DNA from 3 places in the Shewanella sp. SR43-8 genome. Region 3 is predicted to be linked to each of the others. Evidence: predicted binding sites of a transcription regulator. Region 3 holds the regulator's gene; each other region holds the start of a gene.
The links. The regulator NrdR, encoded in region 3, represses ribonucleotide reductase genes. The targets are predictions, from matches to a motif close to AAACACNANATNTNGTGTTT.

Region 1 (2,280 bases), on a different contig from region 3:
TTGGCCATTGGCGGTATGCAAGGTGTTGACTTCATATTCCAACGACTGGAATGCATCATGACACTCTTTTTCGGTTTGCGTCATTGCATAACCTTCGACATCGGCTACTTGCCATTTGCGAGCCACAGCAAGGTGTTTTTGATAACTAATTTGCACAAACTCAGCCAACACTTCATCAATACGGTTAATGGTTGTACCACCGTAAATATGGCTCGCCACTTGGGCAATAATTTGCGCAGTCACCGCCGTTGCTGTTGAGATGGATTTAGGCGGTTCAATTTCAGCATTACCCATTTTAAAACCATGAGTTAACATGCCAGCTAAATCAATTAGCATGCAGTTAAACATCGGGAAAAATGGTGCATAGTCGAGATCATGATAGTGAATTTCTCCTTTCTCATGAGCGCTAACCACATCTTTAGGTAACAAGTGAGTTTTAGCGTAATGCTTGGCAACAATCCCTGCGAGTAAGTCTCGTTGAGTTGGAATCACTTTGGCATCTTTATTGGCATTTTCGTTTAAAATGGCATTGTCTGATTGCTCAACCAAACCACGAATAGCGCAGTTTAATTTACTCTGAGTCTCACGATGAGTATCACGGTCGTGTCGATACTCAATATAGTGACGTGCCACCGACTTAAACGGTCCTGACATTAATAAGTTTTCAACTGCATCTTGTAGCTCGTGAATATCAACTTCGGTTTTGCAAGCCATTTGCTGCTCAACCGTTTGCGCTAACTGCAGCGCATATTGATGGTCAGCTTGACCTGCAGACTCCATTGCAGCCACAACAGCCTCTTTGATCCGACATCCATCAAATGCTGTCCGGCATCCATCCCTTTTCACGACTACAAGCATACAACCATCCTTACAAGCACTATATATAGAGCTTTAATTTACAAAAGACACAATATAGAGTGTATTAGATACATTAACGCTGAGTATTACTTTGATCCAGATCATAATTGTCGGCAGTACTTTTTATTGCAAATAACTTGCTATTCGCAATAGATATTGTAGGTGTGGAAAATGATTTTTATGACGGGAGATCGCATGGTAGAAAAAATTGAAAACAGCATCGCGATGTAAGATTTTGGCAAACAAGTTATCTCATAGGTAACCGTGTAGTTGTGGTTTTTAGCCGTTCAAAATGATGATTATTTCGATGACCTGGCATCAAATACAGCGTTAATGACAGTATCAACCGTATAAGTGACTTATTCATTACGACAAGATGAATAATCAGGACGAAAAGGCGCGACATGAGATTGAATAAGTCAAACTAATACAGATTGCGCCGATAACGCATCCCAGAATAAATAAGCGCCCTCTCCTTGATGCTGAACATCCATGTGATACCAATATCTGTACCACGATTAACAGGCACTACCTGATTAATCACCCATTAAGCACTTAGACGCGAACGGGTATATTGCCATCAATACACCAGTCCGACATCGCCTAAATGTTACTTTAAGGTTGCTTCAATTAAATGATGAATATCTTTAACTGCCTGCTCACCCGCTTCAATGGCCTCTTTGGCGCGATGAAACTCCATGGTGCCAATATCAGCCACATCGGGCACAATACAAATATCAGGTGGCTCGCCCATTAAACGCGAACGTTTATGGCGTTGTTCTAAAATATCCATGGATTGTGACATCACCGCCAACATACCAGGATGAGATTTTGAGCTGCCCATGGCCAGCTTATCGGTTAAGCCACTCATGTACTCTTTGCCTTTCCCCCATAAATCCATAAAGCCGGTTTCAAGCTCACGCTTTTGTTCAATAGGTTCTGACTTACTGGCTTTGCGGCTTTTTACTTGTTCTGGGATCAAATGCATTTGGCCTCGGCGATGAGCATTTAAATCTACCGCAATAACCACATCAACGCCCATCGAACGGGCTAATGAAACAGGTACCGGATTGACGACTGCACCATCGACAACCCATCGATTACCTTGCTGCACGGGTGGTAAAAATCCAGGCATCGAACATGAAGCACGCACGGCATGGCGCAAGTCACCCTCTTTAAACCAAATCTCTTGCCCAGAATATAAATCTGTCGCCACCGCAGCAAACGGGCGCTGCAATTGTTCAATATTAAGGTCACCAATACGGTTAGCTAAAACATCAAACACTTTCTCACCACTAATAAGTCCGCCTTTACGCCAGCCTAAATCCATTAGACCAAGTACATCCCAGCTTGAAAAGCCACTGACCCAAGTTTCAAGCTCAGCCAAATGATCATTGGCATAAGCTGCGCCGACTAACGCCC
Region 2 (2,280 bases), on a different contig from region 3:
GATTTACCCGAACTCTTAACCCTATTAGATTCCCAAGCCATTCCCTACGGTGTCGTCACCAATAAGCCAGCTCGATTTGCTCGGCCATTAATACAAAAGCTGGGCTTAACCGATAAACTGAAAACCATGATCAGCGGCGATAGTACCTGTCACGCTAAACCTCATACTGCGCCGATGTTATTAGCCGCTCAACAAATAGCCATCGCACCTCAAAGTATTTTATACCTAGGCGATGCTGAGCGTGATTTAGTCGCCGCTCGCAACGCAAGTATGATAGGTGGCATTGCCTTATGGGGCTATTTATCACCCAGCGACACACCGAATACATGGCCAGCAACATGCCAATTTGAACATGGTGCAGCATTAAAACACTTTTTTACTCCGTCGTCTTTTTGAGATCGATTCATCAAAAATACACCTCTGAATGCATCATTGGCTAAAGATTATGCTGACAATCACTTACCGATCAAAAGCCCTAAAAGATCAATCTAAAATTGAGGGTAAATTTTCGATCGCTGTTTATTTTAGCGATCAAAACTTTCTTATTTGATGGTTGAAAAAATATCATTTATAAAAAACACGTTATAAATTTGGGCTCTAGGGTTAGCTGTCACTAACCCTGCCGTTTATCCTCAAGTTATCCACAAGAAGTTAATATAATTGTGGCTTGCAAAAAAACTCAAACCTCACTATCTTGTATCTTAGATTTTAAATAACACCATATCTTGTGTGTGGCCGACAATCAAAACACTACTCCACAGCATAACGAGGAGATAGATGTTAACTGAACGTATTGGTGGTTTACTGCCATGTTGTGAGTACCTTCAAGTTGATTGTTTTAACATGGAATTGTTTTGTAACGGGTTCAGATCGAACCCAGCAGCACTGCATCCAACAACAGATCACATGATTAGATATAGAACCAAGGCCTCTCTTCAATGAATAGCAATATGACAGTCACTAAACGCAGTGGCGAACGTGAATCGATCGATTTAGATAAAATTCATCGCGTGATCACTTGGGCAGCCAAGGGATTAAAAAACGTCTCAGTATCTGAAGTAGAACTTCGATCTCATCTGCAGTTTTTTGATGGCATTCCAACTGAAGCCATTCATGAAACGATCATTAAGGCCGCGGCTGACTTGATCTCTCCTGAGTCACCTGATTACCAATTTGTGGCAGCCCGCTTAGCGGTATTCCACTTACGTAAAAAAGCGTTTGGCCAATTTGAACCGCCTAAGCTATTCGATCATGTCACCAAGTTAGTTGAAATTGGTAAATATGACATGCACATCATGGCGGATTACAGCCGTGAAGAGTTAGATATCCTTGATGGCTATATTGATCACTGGCGTGACATGAATTTCTCTTACGCCGCAGTCAAGCAGCTAGAGGGTAAATACCTGGTTCAAAACCGTGTGACTCACGAAGTATATGAAAGCGCACAGTTTTTATACATTTTAGTCGCAGCGTGTTTGTTTGCTCGTTATCCAAAAGAAATCCGTTTGAAGTACATTAAAGACTTCTATGACGCGACATCTTTATTTAAGATTTCACTTCCAACGCCAATCATGGCGGGTGTTCGTACACCGACACGTCAATTCAGCTCATGTGTACTCATCGAGTGTGATGACAGCCTAGACTCAATCAATGCTACGGCATCGTCTATTGTTAAATACGTGAGCCAACGTGCAGGTATTGGTATTAATGCAGGCCGTATTCGTGCTTTAGGTAGCCCTATTCGTGGCGGTGAAGCATTCCACACCGGTTGTTTACCGTTTTATAAGTATTTCCAAACAGCGGTTAAGTCTTGTTCCCAAGGCGGAGTCCGTGGTGGTGCAGCAACACTGTTCTACCCGTTATGGCATCTAGAAGTTGAATCACTGCTAGTACTGAAAAATAATCGTGGTGTTGAAGACAACCGTGTGCGTCATCTTGATTACGGCGTGCAGCTAAACAAATTAATGTACCAACGTTTAATCAAAGGCGACTACATTAGCTTATTTAGTCCATCTGATGTGCCTGGCCTTTACGATGCTTTCTTTGAAGACCAAGTCGAATTTGAACGTTTATACCTGCAGTATGAACAAGACAGCAGCATACGTAAAAAGCAGATCAAAGCAGTTGAATTGTTTTCACTGATGATGCAAGAACGTGCCTCTACTGGCCGTATCTATATTCAAAACGTCGACCATTGCAATACGCACAGTCCATTTGACTCTAAAGTAGCACCGATTAAGCAATCTAACTTATGTTTAGAAATTGCCTTGCCGACTAAAC
Region 3 (2,280 bases):
GGTGCGAATACGTTGATGTGGTTGAAACATTAGCGATTGAACGCGCAAAAGAATTATTTGGTGCCACATATGCCAACGTGCAGCCTCATTCTGGTTCACAAGCTAACAGTGCGGTATTTATGGCGCTATTAAAGCCAGGTGACACTGTATTAGGTATGAACTTAGCCCACGGCGGTCACTTAACTCACGGTTCACCAGTTAACTTTTCCGGCAAGCTTTACAACATCATTCCTTACGGCATCGACGAATCAGGTAAAATTGACTATGACGAAATGGAACGCTTAGCTATTGAGCACAAGCCTAAGATGATGATCGGCGGTTTTTCGGCATTTTCAGGCATAGTCGATTGGGCTAAAATGCGTGAAATTGCTGATAAAGTTGGTGCTTATTTGCTTGTTGATATGGCTCACGTTGCTGGCTTAGTGGCTGCAGATGTTTATCCAACGCCCGTGCCTCATGCACACGTTGTGACCTCAACAACCCATAAAACATTGGCTGGTCCACGTGGCGGTATTATTATTTCTGCTGCTAATGATGAAGACTTATATAAAAAGTTGAACTCAGCGGTATTCCCTGGTGGCCAAGGTGGCCCTTTAATGCATGTTATCGCCGGTAAAGCGGTTGCATTTAAAGAAGCATTAGAGCCAGAGTTTAAAGTATATCAACAGCAAGTTGTTAAAAATGCCAAAGCTATGGTAAGTGTGTTTTTAGATCGTGGTTACAAAATTGTTTCTGGCGGTACAGAAAACCATTTAATGTTGGTTGATTTAATTGGCCGTGATTTAACGGGTAAAGAAGCAGATGCTGCATTGGGCAATGCCAACATTACCGTGAACAAAAACTCAGTACCTGATGATCCACGTTCACCGTTCGTCACCTCTGGTGTTCGTATTGGAACACCAGCAATTACTCGTCGTGGCTTTAAAGAAGCAGAAGCGAAAGAGTTAACCGGCTGGATTTGTGACATTCTTGACGATGCATCTAATGCCGAAGTGGCTGAACGAGTGAAAGGTCAAGTGTTGGCATTATGTGCTCGATTCCCTGTATACGGTTAATCGTCTCTTGATGTCTGTTGAAAAGGTTTAGGTTAACCTTGCTCAACAAATAGGATAAACTTTAATGGCCGCTAATTGTTAGCGGCCATTTTGTTTTTTTCTGCAGGAGGCTCAATGCATTGCCCTTTTTGTAGCGCGACCGATACCAAAGTTATAGATTCTCGATTAGTGGCTGATGGTCACCAAGTTCGTCGCCGCCGGGAATGTACCGAATGCCATGAGCGTTTCACTACCTTTGAGGGTGCAGAATTAGTGATGCCCAGAGTGATTAAACGTGACGGTACTCGGCAACCCTTTGATGAAGAAAAGCTCCGTGGCGGCATGCTGCGTGCCGTTGAAAAACGTCCTGTATCAATCGATGAAATTGAACAAGCATTGACTAAAATCAAATCAACGCTGCGCGCAACGGGCGAACGCGAAGTTAATTCTGAAATGATTGGTAATCTTATGATGGAACAGTTGATGAACCTTGATAAAGTGGCTTATATCCGCTTTGCATCAGTTTATCGAGCATTTGAAGATGTATCACAATTTGGTGAGGCCATTGCCAAATTACAAAAGTAATGGCGAAAAATATCATCTTTTTATGACGGCATCTGAGCAATAAGAGATTACCTAATATGGCTAACTTTTCTACCTTCGACATTCAAATGATGAGCCGTGCGATAGCACTCGCCGAGAAAGGTCGTTATACCACTCGGCCAAATCCTTGTGTCGGTTGCGTCATTGTCGCCAATGGTCAGATTATCGGTGAAGGTTATCACCAGCGTGCAGGCCAAGGCCACGCCGAAGTCAATGCGCTTAAAATGGTTCGCGATAATGGCTTTTCGGCACAAGATGCTACCGCGTATGTCACTCTTGAGCCGTGTAGCCATTACGGCCGCACACCACCTTGTGCTTTAGGCTTAATTAATGCCAAGGTCGCTCGAGTTGTTATTGCTGTTACCGATGCCAATCCACAGGTTGCTGGCCGCGGTATCAGCATGTTACGTGATGCAGGTATTCAAGTTGATATCGGATTACTGACAGAGCAAGCTTATGCGCTAAATTTGGGCTTCATGAAGCGGATGAAAACTGGCTTGCCTTGGGTGACAGTGAAAATAGCCGCCAGTTTAGACGGTAAAACAGCCCTGTCGAATGGAGTGTCAAAGTGGATTACCGGTGACGCTGCCAGGGCAGATGTGCAAAAGTACCGAGCTAGGCATTGCGCATTAATCACTGGGGT

Region 1: a site for NrdR is predicted at 873-892, ahead of nrdD (anaerobic ribonucleoside-triphosphate reductase). Genes of this name have one in related genera too.
Region 2: a site for NrdR is predicted at 714-733, ahead of nrdA (class 1a ribonucleoside-diphosphate reductase subunit alpha). Genes of this name have one in related genera too.

The regions. Positions count from the first base shown of each region.
Region 1 covers NZ_JACJDX010000012.1:58,151-60,430, forward strand. Annotated here, with positions in the region: gene nrdD (anaerobic ribonucleoside-triphosphate reductase) at 1-858, opposite strand, end outside; gene rssA (patatin-like phospholipase RssA) at 1,469-2,280, opposite strand, start outside.
Region 2 covers NZ_JACJDX010000007.1:63,830-66,109, reverse strand. Annotated here, with positions in the region: gene H5114_RS10355 (HAD family hydrolase) at 1-396, shown strand, start outside; gene nrdA (class 1a ribonucleoside-diphosphate reductase subunit alpha) at 939-2,280, shown strand, end outside.
Region 3 covers NZ_JACJDX010000001.1:410,309-412,588, reverse strand. Annotated here, with positions in the region: gene glyA (serine hydroxymethyltransferase) at 1-1,055, shown strand, start outside; gene nrdR (transcriptional regulator NrdR) at 1,170-1,619, shown strand; gene ribD (bifunctional diaminohydroxyphosphoribosylaminopyrimidine deaminase/5-amino-6-(5-phosphoribosylamino)uracil reductase RibD) at 1,676-2,280, shown strand, end outside.